DNA from 2 places in the Hydrogenophaga sedimenti genome. Region 1 is predicted to be linked to the other one. Evidence: predicted binding sites of a transcription regulator. Region 1 holds the regulator's gene; the other holds the start of a gene.
The links. Region 1 encodes HrcA, which represses chaperone genes, less so after heat shock. Its sites were predicted from a motif close to TTAGCACTCNNNNNNNNNGAGTGCTAA; they were not measured.

Region 1 (8,490 bases):
AGGAAGCCGCCGATCTGCTGCTCCATCTGGGCCACTTCCGGCTGGATGGCCAGGAAACCGGCGACCGGGGCGTCGCGCCCGGTGAGCGGACGCAGCAGCGGTTCGTAGTGCGGGTTGGGCAGCATGCGCACGTCGAACACGAAGTCGGCGTCCATCGGAATGCCGCGCTTGAACGCGAACGACTCGAAGACCAGGGTCAGCGGCACCTGCTGCACGCCGAGCACGTCCTTGATCTGGCTGCGCAGTTCGGCCGCGCGGATCAGGCTGGTGTCGAGCACCAGGGCCTGGTCCCGCAGTTCGGAGAGCAGCTCGCGTTCGTATTCGATCGCGTCGGTCAGCGCGCGGTGCTCGTCGTCGGAGGTCTTGAGCGACAGAGGGTGCCGGCGGCGGGTCTCGGAGAAGCGCCTGACCAGGGTGTCGGTGGTCGCATCGAGAAACACCGTGGTCAGGTGGATGGTCATGCCCGGCTGGTGCCGGATCGCGGCCAACCGCGCGGGCAGCCCGGGCAGCGAGGCAGCGCTGCGCACGTCCATGGCGATGGCGACCTTGCTGGCGCGGTGGCTCTGTTCCAGCGCGATGAAGGAGGCCAGCAACTCGGGCGGCAGGTTGTCGACGCAGTAGTAACCCAGGTCTTCGAGGGCGGTGAGGGCGATCGACTTGCCCGAACCGGACATGCCGGTGATCAGCACCAGTTCAAGGATCTCCTGCGCGCGGGGCGTTGCGGTGGCGGTGTTCATGCGGCGAGCAGCTCACGGGCGTGGGCGAGCGAGACTTCGGAGCGGTCGTTGCCGCCGAGCATGCGCGCCAGTTCGGCGACGCGCACTTCGTCGGTGATCGCGGACACGGTGCTATGGGTGGTGGTGCCGCTCAGGCGTTTGCTGACCAGCAGGTGGTGGTCGCCACAGGCCGCGACCTGGGGCAGGTGGGTCACGGCCAGCACCTGGCGGTCGCGGCCGAGCTGCCGCAGCAGCTGCCCCACGGTGTGGGCCACGGCACCGCCGATGCCCGAGTCGACCTCGTCGAAGATCAGGGTCGGGGCCTGCCCCAGCTGGCTGGTGACGACCGAGATCGCCAGCGCGATGCGCGAGAGTTCGCCGCCCGAGGCGACCTTGCCGACAGGGCGGGCGGCGACACCGGCATGGCCGGCGACGAGGAATTCGACCTGTTCCCAGCCGTGGGCCTGCGGCTCGTCCAGCTTCTGCAGTGCGACCTCGAAACGGCCACCCTGCATGCCCAGCGTCTGCATCGCTGCGGTGACGGCTTTCGAGAGCTTGGGCGCGGCCTGTTGCCGCTGCTTGCCCAGGCGGGCCAGTTCGGTGTCGAAGGACTTCCAGGCGCCGCGTTCGGCGGCCTTGAGCGCATCGAGGTCCATGGCCTGGCCAACGCCCTCAAGTTCTTTTTTCCAGCCTTCCAGCAGCTCGGCCAGTTCCTCTGGCGGGCGGCGGTAGCGGCGCGCGAGCGACAGCCATTGCGACAGCCGCTGATCGAGTGCCTCAAGTCCGCTCGGGTCGAGATCGGTGTCGCGTTCGTAGTGGTGCAGGCTGCGCACCGAGTCCTCGACCTGCGCGAGCGCCGCCTGCAGGGCTTCGATGGGGCCGTTGAACATCGGCTCCAGGTGTGCCTGGCCCTGCAACAGGCCCAGCGCGCGGTGGATCAGGGCGGCTGCGCTGCCTTCGTCGTCGTCCAGCGCAGCGGCCGCGCTGCGGGCCGCGTCCTGCAGCCCCTGCGCGTTGGCCATGCGGCTGTGTTGGGCGTTGAGTTCTTCCCATTCGCCGGCGCGCGGCTGCAGTTTGTCCAGTTCGCCGATCTGCCAGGACAGCCGGTCGCTTTCCTGCTGCAGGGTGTTCTGGCGCTCGGTCGCGCTTTCCAGCGCCTTGCGGGCCTGGCGCCAGGCGCCCCACAGTGCCGCCGCGGTCGAGGTGTCGACGCCGGCGTAGGCGTCGAGCAGGCCGCGCACCGCGTCGGCCCGGGTCAGGCTCTGCCAGGCGTGCTGCCCGTGGATGTCGACCAGGTGGTCGGCCAGGATCTTGAGCTGAGCCATGGTGGCCGCGCTGCCGTTGATCCAGCCGCGGCTGCGGCCCTCGGTGTCGACCGTGCGGCGCAGCAGCAAGGCGTCGTCGGCCTGGAAGCCTTGCTCGTCGAGCCATGGCTTGAGCGAGGCCGGCGTGTCGAACTCGGCAGCCACTTCGCAGCGGGGGGCGCCTTCGCGCACCACGCCGCTGTCGCTGCGGGCGCCCAGGGCCAGCTGGAGCGCGTCGATGAGGATGGATTTGCCGGCGCCGGTTTCGCCCGTGAGCACGTTGAAGCCCTGGTCCAGTTCGAGGTCCAGGGCGGGCACGATGACGAAATCACGCAGGACGATGCGTCGCAGGCTCATGGGCGATTCGGAACAAACGGAGGTTGAGAGCCCCGTATTCTGAACGCTCTCACGCGCCTTCGTTCCAGTGCAGCTTCTTGCGCAGGGTGTCGAAGTAGCTCCAGCCCAACGGATGGAGCAGGCGCAGTGTGTGTTCCGAGCGCCGGACCACGATGCGGTCGCCGTGCAGCAGGCTGGTGAGCGACTGCATGTCGAAGTTGGCGCTGGCGTCCTTGCCCGAGACGATCTCGACCGCCACCTCGCAATGCGCAGGCAGCACGATGGGGCGGTTGGACAGGGTGTGCGGTGCGATCGGCACCATGATCCAGCCGCCGACGGCCGGATGCAACAGCGGGCCGCCGGCCGAGAGCGAATAGGCGGTGGAACCGGTGGACGAGGCGATGATCAGGCCGTCGGCGCGCTGGTTGGCCACGAAATGGCCGTCGACCTCGACCCGCAGCTCGATCATGCTGGCCACGCCGCCGCGGTTGACCACCACGTCGTTGAGCGCCGTGGCCTCGAACACGCAGCGCCCGTCGCGCCAGACGCTGGCGGCCATCAGCGCGCGGGGGTCTTCCTCGAACTCGCCGCGCAGGATGGCTCGCAAGTTGTCGCGGTAGCTCTCCAGCGGAATGTCGGTGATGAAGCCCAGGCGCCCCTGGTTGATGCCCACCAGCGGCACACCGTAGCGAGCCAGCTGCCGTCCGATGCCCAGCATGGTGCCGTCGCCACCGATCACCAGCGCCAGGTCGATGGTCTTGCCCATCGCCGGCACATCCAGCGCCGGGTACTGCAGCAGGCCGGTGTTGAGCGCGGTTTCCTGTTCCAGCGAAACCTCGCAGCCTTCGTCGTGCAGGAACTCGGCCAGCTCTTCCACCACCTTGCGAGAACCCGGTGCCTGGTATTTGCCGACCACGGCAACGTGTGCGAATCGCTGGCGTTTCCCCGGTGAGGGGGCCGCTTGGCGGCTGGAATCTGGCTGGGTCATGCACAAATTACAACATAGGGGGCCGCTGTGTCTCGCCCCCCACAAACCCTTGCTCCGTGCGGGACCGCGCAAGGGTGTGTGGTCCGTAAAATGAAGCCATGCTGGACGATCGCTCCAAACTCCTTCTCAAGACCCTGGTCGAGCGCTACATCGCCGACGGCCAGCCGGTGGGCTCGCGCACGCTGGCCAAGGCGGCCGGCATGGAGCTGTCGCCGGCGACCATCCGCAATGTGATGAGCGACCTGGAAGAGCTGGGTCTGATCGCCAGTCCCCACACGTCCGCAGGCCGCATTCCCACGGCGCGCGGCTACCGGCTGTTCGTCGACACCATGCTCACAGTGCGGCGCGACGGATTCGCGAGCGCGCAGAGCATGGGGTCGGCCGGCATCGAGGCCGGTGACCAGCCGCAACGCGTGATCAGCCATGCCGCCCAGATGCTGTCGAGTCTGTCGCAGTACGTGGGCGTGGTGATGGCGCCGCGCCGCGCCTCTGTGTTTCGCCACATCGAATTCCTGAGCCTGTCGGACCGCCGTGTGCTGGTCATCCTGGTGTCGCCCGACGGCGATGTGCAGAACCGGATCATCCATACCCAGGTCAGCTTCAGTCAGTCCCAGTTGCTGGAGGCCGCCAATTTCCTCAATGCCCACTACGCGGGCCTGACGATGGAAGAGGTGCGCGGCCGGCTGCGCAACGAGGTTGAAGCCTTGCGCGGCGAAATCGCCTCGCTGATGCAGGCGGCCGTCGACATCGGCGCCGAAGCCGACACCCAGCAGGAGGACGTGGTGGTGTCGGGCGAGCGCAACCTGCTGTCGGTGAGCGAGTTCTCCAATGACATGGGACACCTGCGACAACTCTTCGACCTGTTCGAGCAGAAGACCCAGCTGATCCGCCTGATGGACGTGTCGTCGCAGGCCGATGGCGTGCGCATCTACATCGGCGGGGAGAGCCATGTCGTGCCGTTCGAGGATCTTTCGGTGGTCACCGCGCCGTATGAGGTGGATGGTCAGGTGGTGGGCACACTGGGCGTGATCGGGCCACAGCGCATGCCCTACGACCGCATGATCCAGATCGTCGATGTGACCGCCAAACTGGTGAGCAACGCGCTGAGCCACAAGTAGAACCGGGCCGCACACCGCGCCGCGATGCGGTCTCTGCCCCCCTACAATCCGGGCCTTGTCGGGCCGTTAGCTCAGTTGGTCAGAGCAGAGGACTCATAATCCTTTGGTCGTTGGTTCAAGCCCAACACGGCCTACCAAAAAACCGTGCTACAATGCATGTCTTCGCGGCTGTAGCTCAGCTGGATAGAGTACTTGGCTACGAACCAAGGGGTCGTGGGTTCGATTCCTGCCAGCCGCACCAAACGAAAAGCCCGCAGCCACAAGCTGCGGGCTTTTTTCTTTTCCGCTCCGAAACGTTCTCTTCGAGCCGTTCTTCCATGAGCAAAGCATTCACCCGCGAAACCGACTCCGACGCAGACGACGAGCTGCCCGAACCGGCGGTGCTGCCGACCGGGGTGAACTACATCACCCGGGCGGGTTACGACCGCCTGCGTGCCGAGTTGATGGCGCTGATCGACGAAGAGCGGCCACGCATCGTCGAGATCGTGCACTGGGCTGCGAGCAACGGTGACCGGTCCGAGAACGGCGACTACCTCTACGGCAAGAAGCGCCTGCGCGAAATCGATCGCCGCATCCGTTTCCTCACCCGCCGGCTCGAAATTGCCGAGGTGGTGGACAGTTCGCTGCACCATGGTGGCGACCAGGTGTTTTTCGGCGCCACCGTGACCTATGCGGACGACGATGGCAAGGAGACCACGGTGACCATCCTCGGTGTCGACGAGGCCGAGAGCGCGCGTCACGAGATCAGCTGGGTGTCGCCGGTGGCGAGAGCCTTATTGAAGGCCAGGGTCGGTGACCTGGTGCGTCTGGTGGTGCCTGGCGGCAGCCAGGAACTGGAAGTCCTGGCCGTCAGCTATCCGGCGCCCGCAGCCTGAGCCGGCGCGTCAGGCGGCCCGGAACCGCTGGGCCTTGATCACCGAGGGGGTGCGCTTGAGGCTGCGCAGCACCTCGGCCAGGTGTCCCCGGTCACGCACCGCGATCGAGAAGCGGATGTCGGTGGCGGTCTGGGCCGGTTCATCGCCCATGTCGACGTGGGTGATGTCGGCTTCGGCCGCCGCGATGGCCGAGGCCACCCGCGCCAGCACACCCTTGCCATCGGCCACGGTCACCACCACGGTGGTCTCGAACGGCCGCACCGGTTCGTCGGCCCATTCGACCTGCAGGAAACGCTCGCCATCGCGCGCCAGCAGGCGCCGGCCGGTCGGGCAGTCGTCGGAGTGCACGATCAGGCCTTCGCCTCGGCCAAGGTACCCGACGATGCGGTCACCGGGAATCGGCTGGCAGCAGCGCGCGTATTGCACCGACAGGCCTTCGCTGCCGTCCAGGCTGACCACACCCTGCGACACCGACTCGTCCTGCCCGGCGGCGTAGCGCTCGGTGCTGATGAGCACGGCATCAGGCTTGAGGCCGGTTTCGGACAGCAACACAGCCAGCTTCTTGCCGACCATGCTGGCGATGCGTTTGCCCATGCCGATGTCGGACAGCAGCTCTTCGCGCGACTTGTTGCCGGTGAAGCGCAGCAGCTTGTCCCAGGTGGCCTTGTGTTCGCCGTCTGCGGTCGGCAGGCTGGCGATGCCTTCGGAACGCAGTGCCTGCTCCAGCATGCGTTCACCCAGCTGGTGCGATTTTTCCTGCGCCAGGGTCTTGAGGTGGTGGCGGATCTTGGAGCGCGCGCGACCGGTCTTGACGAAGGACAGCCAGGCCGGATTGGGTTCGGCGTTCTCCGCGGTGACGATCTCGACCACGTCGCCGTTGGACAGTTCGGTGCGCAGTGGCCGCTGCTCGCCGTTGATGCGGGCGGCGACGGCGCGGTTGCCGACGCCGCTGTGGATGGCGTAGGCGAAGTCCATCACCGTGGCGCCACGCGGCAGCGCCAGGATCTTGCTCTGCGGCGTGAAGACATAGACCGCATCGGGGAACAGGTCGATCTTGATGTGGTCCCAGAACTCGCTGGCGTCGTGGGTCTCCTGCTGGATGTCCAGCAGCGACTGCAGCCACTGAGTGCCCAGGCGCTGCGTGGTGTCGCTGCCTGGCTCGTTGGCCTTGTAGAGCCAGTGGGCGGCCACGCCGGACTCTGCCACCACGTCCATGGCGTGCGTGCGCAGCTGGAACTCGATGTTGGTGCCGAACGGGCCGATGAGGGTGGTGTGCAGCGACTGGTAGCCGTTGACCTTGGGAATGGCCACGTAGTCGCGGAATTTGCCCGGCACCGGCTTGTAGAGCTGGTGCAGCAGACCCATGCCGGTGTAGCAGTCGGTCAGGTCGGGCACGACGATGCGGAAGCCGTAGATGTCGGTCACCTGCGAGAACGACAGGTGCTTGCTGTCCATCTTGCGGTAGACCGAATACAGCGTCTTCTCGCGGCCGACGATGCGCACGGACATGCCCTGGCGAGCGAAGGCGCCCTCGACCTCGCGCTGCACACGGGCGATCAGGTCCTTGCGGCGGGTGCGGGACTTGTTCAGCGCCTTGGACAGGATCTCGTAGCGCCAGGGGTGCAGGAAGCGGAACGACAGGTCCTGCAGCTCGCGGTAGGTGAAATTCAGGCCCAGGCGGTGGGCGATCGGCGCGTAGATTTCCAGCGTCTCGCTGCTGATGCGCTCCCACTTGCTGCGGGGCATGTCGCCCATGGTCCGCATGTTGTGGGTGCGGTCGGCCAGCTTGATCAGGATGACCCGCACGTCCTTGGCCATCGCCAGCAGCATCTTGCGGAAGGACTCGGCCTGGTTCTGCTCGCGCGTGTCAAAGGCCAGCTTCTCCAGCTTGGTCAGGCCGTCGACCAGATCGGCCACTGGTGCGCCGAAGCGCTCGACCAGCTCGGTCTTGCTGACGCCGCAGTCTTCCATGGCGTCGTGCATCAGCGCCGCCATCAGGGCCTGCGCGTCGAGCTTCCATTCGGCGCATTGCGCCGCGACGGCGATCGGGTGGGTGATGTAGGGATCGCCGTTCTTGCGCAACTGGCCCAGATGGGCCTCGTCGGCGAAGCGGTAGGCGCGCCGGATGTTCTCGATGTCGGCCGCGCCGAGGTACTCCAGCCGGCCCAGCAGGGCAGCAAAGCTCGCCGCTGCCGCGCCGTGGGCGGCGGGGTGGGCCTGCGGTGCAGGGGGCGAGAGGCTGCCGGGCGCGGCGGTGGTGGTCATCCCGCTACTGTAGCCTGAGGCGCATCACCTCGCAGGGGGCACGAGGATCGTCGGGCGCGCTTCGGGCAGCTTCTCGGGGTAGTCCAGGCTGTAGTGCAGGCCGCGGCTTTCGCGCCGCAGCATGGCCGACATCACGATCAGGTCGGCGACCTGGACCAGGTTGCGCAGCTCCAGCAGGTCTCGGGTGACGTGGAACTGGGCGTAGAACTCCTGGATTTCACCCTGCAGCAGGGCAATGCGGTGCGCCGCGCGCTCCAGCCGCTTGTTGGTGCGCACGATGCCCACGTAGTCCCACATGAAGCGGCGCAGCTCGTCCCAGTTGTGCGAGATCACGACCTGCTCGTCGGCGTCCTTGACCCGGCTGGCGTCCCAGAGGGGGATCTCGGGCCGGGCGGCCGCAGGCGCGGTGTGGATCGCCTTCACGGCAGCCTGCGCGAACACCATGCACTCGACCAGCGAGTTGCTGGCCAGGCGGTTGGCGCCGTGCAGGCCGGTGCAGGTGGTTTCGCCGACGGCATACAGGCCGTCGATGTCGGTGCGGCCCGACAGGTCGGTGACCACGCCGCCGCAGGTGTAGTGCGCGGCCGGCACGACCGGGATCGGCTCCCTGGTGATGTCGATGCCCAGCTCGGCGCAACGCGCCAGGATGTTGGGGAAGTGCTCCCGCAGGAACTCGGGGCTCTTGTGCGAGATGTCCAGGTGCACGCAGTCCAGCCCGTGCTTCTTCATCTCGTAGTCGATGGCGCGGGCCACGATGTCGCGCGGCGCCAGTTCGGCGCGCGGGTCGTGGTCGGGCATGAAGCGGTGGCCGCCCAGGTGCGGCGGCAGCTTGAGCTGGCCGCCTTCGCCGCGCACCGCCTCGGTGATGAGGAAATTCTTGACGTGCGG
Region 2 (8,490 bases), on a different contig from region 1:
GGCTGTCGCCGATCATGGTCGACAAGATCTTTGAGGTCGTGCGTGACGTGTCGGCCCAGGGCGTGACCGTGGTGCTGGTCGAGCAGAACGCCCAGCGCGCGCTGCAGATCGCCGACCGTGGCTACGTGATGGACTCCGGCCTGATCACCATGACCGGTGCCGGCAAGGACCTGCTGGTCGACCCGAAGGTGCGTGAGGCGTACCTGGGGCATTGACCTCCGGCCGGAACTTACAATGACGGGTTGCGCTTTCCGGGCGCAACCCGTTTTTATTTGTCCCACACCATGACCACCGAACACGCCCACGCCATCCCCGCCGCCGACGACAACCAGCTGATTGCGGAGCGGCGCGAGAAACTCAAAGGCCTGCGCGAAGCGCAGCAGCGCGGCGAGGGCGTGGCCTTCCCGAACGACTTCAAGCCCCGCGACACCGCCGAAGCGCTGTTCGCCACGCACGGCGAATCGAGCAAGGAAGCGCTGGAAGCCAGCCCGGTGCGCGCCAGCGTCTCGGGCCGCATGATGCTCAAGCGCGTGATGGGCAAGGCCTGTTTCGCGACCATCCAGGATTCGTCCTTCGGCCCCAGCGGCGGCCGCATCCAGCTCTACCTGAACACCGACAGCGTGGGCGAGGAGAAGCTGGCCGCGTTCAAGCACTGGGACCTGGGCGACATCGTCGCGGCCGAGGGCGTGCTCATGCGCACCCGCACCGGCGAGCTGTCGATCCACGCCGACAGCATCCGCCTGATCACCAAGAGCCTGCGCCCGCTGCCCGACAAGTTCCACGGCGTGGCCGACCAGGAAATCAAATACCGCCAGCGCTACGTCGACCTGATGACCGACGAGGCCTCGCGCCGCCGTTTCGTCACCCGCAGCAAGGCCCTGTCCAGCATCCGCGACTACATGGTCGGTCACGGTTTCCTGGAGGTCGAAACGCCCATGCTGCACCCCATTCCCGGCGGTGCCAACGCCAAGCCCTTCAAGACGCACCACAACGCGCTGGACCAGGAAATGTTCCTGCGCATCGCGCCCGAGCTGTATCTGAAGCGCCTGCTGGTGGGTGGTTTCGAGCGTGTGTTCGAGATCAACCGCAACTTCCGCAACGAAGGCATCAGCGTCCGCCACAACCCCGAATTCACCATGATGGAGTTCTACGCGGCGTACTGGAACTACCAGGACCTGATGGACTTCAACGAGCAGCTGATCCGCCACGTGGTCAAGCAGGTGCACGGCGACACGCCGCTGACCTACAACGGTCAGCCGGTCGACGTGTTCTCGCCGTTTGAGCGCCTGACGATCCGCGAAGCCATCCTCAAGTACACCGACGCCGGTGCCGGCGTGGACGACACGGCCTGGCTGATCCCGGCGCTCAAGAAGCTGGGCATGAGCGAAGAGAAGCACCAGCTGTCCAGCCGCAGCCTGGCCAGCCTGCAGGTGCTGTATTTCGAAGAGACGGTGGAAGAGAAGCTCTGGAACCCGACCTTCATCATGGAGCACCCGACCGAGATTTCGCCGCTGGCCCGCGCCAACGACGACCGCCCGGAAGTGACCGAGCGCTTCGAGCTCTACATCACCGGCCGCGAATTCGGCAACGCCTTCTCCGAGCTGAACGACGCCGAAGACCAGGCCGCGCGCTTCCATGCGCAGGTCGCGGCCAAGGACGGTGGCGACGAAGAGGCGATGTACTACGACGCCGACTTCATCCGCGCGCTGGAATACGGCATGCCCCCGGCCGGCGGCTGTGGCATCGGCATCGACCGCCTGATGATGCTGCTGACCGACTCGCCCAGCATCCGCGACGTGATCCTGTTCCCGGCGCTGCGACGCGAGGCTTGATCCCAGACCGACAAAAAGAAACCGCCCTCGGGCGGTTTCTTTTTGGGTGGTCCGCGGCGGATCAGGCGAACTCGGCCAGCGCCTTGCGCATCTTCTTCATGGCCGCGACCTCGATCTGGCGGATGCGCTCGGCGCTCACGCCGTACTCGGCCGCCAGTTCGTGCAGCGTCATGCCGCCCGAGCCGTCGTCGTTCACCTTGAGCCAGCGCTCGGTCACGATGCGGCGCGAGCGGTCGTCGAGCTCGCCCATGGCGCGTGCCACGCCTTCGGTGGCCAGCGCGTCGCGCTGCGCCGATTCGAGCACGGCGGTCGGCTCGTGGGTCGCGTCGGCCAGATAGGCGATCGGGCCAAAACTGTCTTCGCCGTCCTCGCCGGGGCTGGGGTCGAGCACCACGTCGCCGCCCGAGAGCCGGGTTTCCATCTCGCGCACTTCTTCGGGCTTGACCTTCAGGTCGCGCGCGACCAGATCGACCTCGCCGTCGGAAAACGCTTCGCGGTGCGTGTCACCGTCCAGTGCCTCGGCGCGGAAACCCTGCTTCATCGAGCGCAGGTTGAAGAACAGCTTGCGCTGGGCCTTGGTCGTGGCGACCTTGACCATGCGCCAGTTCTTCAGGATGTATTCGTGGATCTCGGCCTTGATCCAGTGGATCGCGTAGCTGACCAGGCGCACGCCCTGTTCGGGGTCGAAGCGCTTGACGGCCTTCATCAGGCCGACGTTGCCTTCCTGGATCAGGTCGCCGTGCGGCAGGCCGTAGCCGAGGTACTGGCGGGCGATCGAGACCACCAGGCGCAGGTGCGACATCACCAGCTGCCCGGCGGCATCAAGGTCGTTGTGGTCGCGCAGGCGGCGCGCGGCCGACTGCTCTTCTTCCAGCGTCAGCAGCGGCATGCGGTTGACGGCGGAGATGTAGGCGTCCAGGTTGCCCAGTGGCGGCAGCGTCAGCGAACGGTTCCACGGGCTGGCAACGGCCAGCGTGGCAGACGGCAGGGCAGCGGGGGCAAGCAGGGTGTGGGACATCAGAAAGAGCCTCCTAAGTGGTCTCGCTCAAATATTAGCACTCTCTCTGAGTGAGTGCTAAAGGAATGGTTCCATGACCGTGAAGTCTGTGATGGACAATCGCTCCGGTTTCTTGTACTGTACATAAAAACAGTATTTGATGCCTTGAACCTGCCATGTCCGTCTTGCCCCTGCGTCTATCCGGCGACTTGCCGGAGGTTTCCGCGTCCGCTGCCGTTGCTGGCCGGCTGCCGCGCGAAACCATGCCACAGGCGTTGCCGCGTGCGGTGGCAGAGGCGATCTGGCGCGGTGACCAGCTGGGGCGACCGGTCATGGCCACGCTGCCCAGCGGGTTCGAGGCGCTGGACGCTGCCCTGCCGGGCGGCGGCTGGCCCTGTCAGGGGTTGACCGAGATCCTCAGCACCCAGGGGGGCACGCTGGAGTGGCGGTTGTTGGGGCCGGCGCTGGCCCGGGTCTGTGCCGCCGGTCGCAGCGTGGTGCTGGTCGGACCGCCGCAGCCGCCGCACCTGCCGGGTCTGCGTTTCGAGGGGGTGACAGAGCAGCAGCTGGTCTGGGTGCAGGCCGAAACGCCGGCCGAGCGCCTGTGGGCGACCGAACAGCTGCTCAAAGGGCGTTCCTGTGGGGCGCTGATCGCCTGGCTGCCCAAGGCGCGGCCCGAGCAGCTGCGCCGACTGCAGGTGCTGGCCGGTGCGGGCGATGCGCCGGTGTTCCTGTGCCGGCCGGCAGAGGAGGCCAGCAGTGCCTCGGCCGCACCACTGCGGCTGCTGGTGCGGGTGGAGGCAGACTGGTGCCTGGCGGTCGAGGTGTTCAAGCGCAAGGGGCCGCCGCTGGAGGCGCCCTTGCATCTGCAGGCCATGCCGGCGGCGTTGCACGCGATCCTGACGCCCCGGCTGCGCCAGCCCAGCCGGCTGCTGCCGCGCGATCCGGCGCGTGCACCCGCACCGGTGCCGACGGCGCCGGCTTTTCACGAGAGCGACCATGCTCTGGTCAGCGCTGCTGCTGCCACCGCCCGACGACAGCGCTTGGCCCACTGACGCGGCGCTGCAGGCGCTGGCGCTCTGGGCCCTTCAGTTCACGCCCCGGGTCGCCGTCGCCGACGAAGCCGTGGTCATGGAGCTGGCGGCCAGCGTGCGCCTGTTCGGTGGCCGGCATGCGCTGCACCAGCGTGTGCAGGCCGAAGGCGCCGAGCTGGGTGTGGGCCGGATCGCCTGGGCGCCCAACAGCCTGGCGGCGCTGGCGCTGGCGCGTGCCGGCATGTCCAACGGATTGGCCGGACCGCTGGGGGCACTGCTCGATGCCCTGCCCATGGAGACGCTCAGCGCCGTGCGCCCGCACCGGCTCACGCTGGCGCACATCGGCTGCCGCACCCTGGGCGATGTGCGGCGGCTGCCGCGGGGGGGCGTGGGCCGCCGCTTCGGCCAGCCGCTGCTGGCGGCGCTCGACCAGATCTACGGCCGGGCGCCCGAGGTGCACCAGTGGATCGAGCCGCCCGAGCGCTTTGCGCAACGGCTGGAGCTGATGTTCCGGGTGGACGACGCGCCGGCCCTGCTGTTCGGTGCGCGGCGCCTGCTGCTGTCGCTGTGCGGCTGGCTGGCGGCGCGCCACAGTGGCACCACCGCGTTCACGCTGCACTGGGCGCACGACGCCATGCGCGCGAAGTCGGCGGGCGAGGGCGGTTGCCTCACCGTGCGCACGGCAGAACCCACGCGCCAGATCGACCACCTGTGCCGTCTGCTGGCCGAGCACCTGGCCCGGGTGGAACTGCTGGCGCCGGTGGGTGACCTGGAACTCACCGCCGACGTCGTGCAGCCGCTGGAGGAGCACAGCGCCTCCTGGCTGCCCGACGAGGACGCCGGCAGCGAGGCGCTGCCCCTGGTGCTGGAGCGCATCGCCGTGCGCCTGGGACCGCAGCGTGTCCTACGGCCGGTGCTGTGCGAAGACCACCGCCCCGAGTGGATGTGCCGCTGGCAGCCGGCGGGCGAACCCTTGCCCCGCAAGCCGGTCCCGGGCAGCGATGTGCCGCAGCCCGGTTTCATCCTGCCGGCGCCGCTCAAGCTGCTGGTGCGCGGCGACCGGCCGTATTACCAGGGCGAGTTGCAGCTGCTTGTCGGCCCGCAGCGGGTCGAGGGCGGCTGGTGGGACCGCGACGAGGCGCAGGGACAGATCCGCCATGTGGCGCGCGATTACTGGGTCGCGCAGTCGGTGCACGCGGGGGTGCTGTGGGTGTTTCAGACGCGGCTGGATCAATCACCCGCATGGTTTTTGCACGGAGTGTTTGCATGAGCACGCTGCTGCCCGATTACGCGGAGCTGCTGTGTTGCTCCAACTTCAGCTTCCTGCGCGGCGCAAGCCGGCCGGAAGAGCTGGTGCAGCGCGCGCATGCGCTGGGCTACCACGCGCTGGCGCTGACCGACGAGTGTTCGCTGGCCGGGATCGTGCGTGCCCATGTGGCGGCGAAGGCGCTGCAGTTTCCGCTGCTGGTGGGCAGCCAGTTCCAGGTGCAGTGCGACGCGCCGTTCATGCAGTGCGACGCGCCGTTCAACCTGGTGGTGCTGGCCACCAACCTGAACGGCTACGGCAACCTCTGCGAGTGCATCACGCGGTTGCGCCGCACGGCGAGCAAGGGCACGTACCGGCTCACGCTGGAGCGCATCAGCGCCGATGCGCTGGCCGACTGCCTGGTGATCGCCGTACCGCAGCGCGGCAGCACGCAGGCGCAGATGGACAGCGTGGCGCGCTGGCTTCTGCAGCACTTCGTGGGGCGCTGCTGGCTGGGCGTGGAGCAGCTGCGCCTGATGGACGACGAGATGCGCCTGCACCGGCTGCGCCAGAGCAGCGAGCTCACGGCGGTGCCGCTGGTGGCGGTGGGCGACGTGCACATGCACGTGCGCTCGCGCAAGGCGCTGCAGGACGTGCTCACCGCGACCCGCGTCGGCAAGCCGCTGACCGCGTGTGGCCACGCGCTGGCGCCGAACGCCGAGCAGCACCTGCGGTCGCGGCTGTCGCTGGCGCAGTGTTACCCCGAGGCCCTGCTGGCCGAGACGCTGAAGGTGGCGGAACGCTGCCGTTTCTCGCTCGACGAACTGGCCTACCAGTACCCCAGCGAGGTGGTGCCGGCGGGCGAGACGCCGGCGAGCTACCTGCGGCGCCTGGCCTACGAAGGCATGGGCCGGCGCTGGCCCATGGGCGCGTCCGCGAAGGTGCAGCAGCAGGTCGAGCACGAGCTGGCGCTGATCGCCGAGCTGGGCTATGAGCACTACTTCCTCACCGTGTACGACATCGTCGCCTTCGCGCGCTCGGAGCACATCCTCTGCCAGGGACGCGGCTCGGCGGCCAACAGCGCGGTCTGCTACTGCCTGGGCGTGACCGAGGTCGATCCCGACCGCACGGCGGTGCTGTTCGAACGCTTCCTCTCGAAGGAGCGCAACGAGCCGCCCGACATCGATGTCGACTTCGAGCACGAACGGCGCGAGGAAGTCATCCAGTACCTCTACGCCAAATACGGCCGCGAGCGCGCGGCGCTGACCGCCACCGTCATCAGCTACCGCCCGCGCAGCGCCCTGCGCGACGTCGGCAAGGCGCTGGGTTTTGACGAGGCCGCGCTCGATGCGCTGGGCAGCGGCCACCGCTGGTGGGGCGAGGACGGTTTCGCGCCCGAACGCATCCGTGAGGCGGGACTGGACCCGGACAGCCTGCAGGTGCGCCAGCTGGTCCGGCTCACCGGGGACCTCATGGGCTTCCCGCGCCACCTCTCGCAGCACACGGGTGGCTTCGTGCTGACCCAGATGCCGCTCTCGCGCATGGTGCCGATCGAGAACGCCGCCATGGCCGACCGCACGGTGATCGAGTGGGACAAGGACGATCTCGACGCCATGGGGCTGCTCAAGGTCGACGTGCTGGCGCTGGGCATGCTGACCGCGATCCGCAAGTCGCTGGACTTCATCGGGCAGCGCAAGGGCTTCGTGTTCCAGATGCAGGACATCCCGCCCGAAGACCCGGTGACCTACGACATGATCTGCGCCGCCGATACGGTGGGCGTGTTCCAGATCGAGAGCCGCGCGCAGATGGCGATGCTGCCGCGCCTGCGGCCGTGCTGCTTCTACGACCTGGTGGTCGAGGTGGCGCTGGTGCGGCCCGGCCCGATCCAGGGTGGCGCGGTGCACCCGTATCTGCGGCGGCGCCAGGGCAAGGAAGACATCGACTACCCCAAGGGGCTGGAGGCCGCGCTGGAGCGCACGCTGGGCGTGCCGGTGTTCCAGGAGCAGTGCATGCAGATCGCCATGATCGCGGCCGACTTCACGCCCGGCGAGGCCGACGGCCTGCGCCGCGCCATGGGTGCCTGGCGCCGCACCGGCGGGCTGGGCGCCTACGAGCGCCGGCTGATCGACGGCATGACGCGCAACGGTTACCCGCTGGACTTCGCGCAGCGCGTGGTTGAGCAGGTCAAGGGCTTCTCCAGCTACGGTTTTCCCGAGAGCCACGCGGCCAGCTTCGCGCTGCTGGTCTACGCCAGCTGCTGGATCAAGCGCCACCACCCGGCCGAGTTCCTGGCCGCCATGCTCAACAGCCAGCCGCTGGGTTTCTATTCACCCAGCCAGCTGGTGCAGGACGCGCAGCGTCACGGCGTCGAGGTGCGGCCGGTGGACGTGATGGACAGCGACTGGGACTGCACGCTGGAGGAGTCGGCGGACGGGCAGGCCGCCGTGCGGCTGGGGCTGCGCATGGTCAGCGGGCTGTCGACAGCGGAGGGGGAGCGCCTCATGGCGGCGCGTGCGCAGGGTGCGTTCGTGGACACCGAAGACCTGGCCCGGCGCGCGGCGCTGGACCGGCAGACCATGGAGCAGCTCGCCGCCGCCGACGCACTCATGGGCCTGAGCGGCCACCGCCGCCAGCAGGTCTGGGACGCGGTGGCCCTCAAGGCGCCGCCCGCGCTGCTGCGGGATGCGCCAGTGGAAGAAGATGTGCTCGATCTGCCCGAAGCGCCCGAAGGCGAAGCGATCGTGTGGGACTACGCCAGCCTGGGCCTGACGCTGCGCCGCCACCCGCTGGCGCTCTTGCGCGAGCGGTTGAACCAGCGCCGCTTCATGACCGCCGCACAGCTCAGGGACGCGCCCGACGGACGCCTGGTGCGCGCCTGCGGCATCGTCACCGGCCGTCAGCAGCCGGACACCTCGCAGGGCGTGGTGTTCGTGACGCTGGAGGACGAAACCGGCGTGGTGCAGGTCATCGTCTGGAAGTCCGTGCGCCAGCGCCAGCGCAGCGAGCTCACCCGCTCAAGGCTGATGGCGGTGCATGGCGTCTGGCAGCGCGAGGGCGAGGTCTGCAACCTGATCGCCGGCCGGCTGGAAGACCTCACTCCATTGCTGGGCCGGCTGGCGACGGAGAGCCGGGATTTCCATTGAGCCATTGAAGCGGCGGCGCGGGCTTCGTACCATCGCGCCATCCACCGCAGGAGCCCAGACCCATGTGCCGCAACATCAAGACCCTGTTCAACTTCGAGCCACCGGCCAGCGAGCTGGAGATCCGCGACGCCTCGCTGCAGTTCGTGCGCAAGCTCAGCGGCTTCAACGTGCCGAGCAAGGCGAACGAAGAGGCGTTCGAGCGAGCGGTGCAGGAGGTCGCGGAGTCGGCGCGGCGGCT

Region 2: a site for HrcA is predicted at 2,885-2,911, ahead of rpoH (RNA polymerase sigma factor RpoH). Genes of this name have one in related genera too.

The regions. Positions count from the first base shown of each region.
Region 1 is NZ_JBPZHA010000004.1:138,526-147,015, reverse strand. It holds gene rapZ (RNase adapter RapZ) at 1-737, opposite strand, end outside; gene recN (DNA repair protein RecN) at 734-2,377, opposite strand; gene ACS5NL_RS07940 (NAD kinase) at 2,427-3,344, opposite strand; gene hrcA (heat-inducible transcriptional repressor HrcA) at 3,443-4,462, shown strand; tRNA gene ACS5NL_RS07930 (tRNA-Ile) at 4,523-4,599, shown strand; tRNA gene ACS5NL_RS07925 (tRNA-Arg) at 4,627-4,703, shown strand; gene greB (transcription elongation factor GreB) at 4,780-5,337, shown strand; gene ACS5NL_RS07915 (RelA/SpoT family protein) at 5,347-7,602, opposite strand; gene nadB (L-aspartate oxidase) at 7,627-8,490, opposite strand, start outside.
Region 2 is NZ_JBPZHA010000011.1:84,104-92,593, reverse strand. It holds gene ACS5NL_RS17700 (ABC transporter ATP-binding protein) at 1-215, shown strand, start outside; gene lysS (lysine--tRNA ligase) at 285-1,832, shown strand; gene rpoH (RNA polymerase sigma factor RpoH) at 1,894-2,850, opposite strand; gene imuA (translesion DNA synthesis-associated protein ImuA) at 3,006-3,884, shown strand; gene ACS5NL_RS17680 (Y-family DNA polymerase) at 3,829-5,133, shown strand; gene ACS5NL_RS17675 (error-prone DNA polymerase) at 5,130-8,252, shown strand; gene ACS5NL_RS17670 (DUF2277 domain-containing protein) at 8,315-8,490, shown strand, end outside.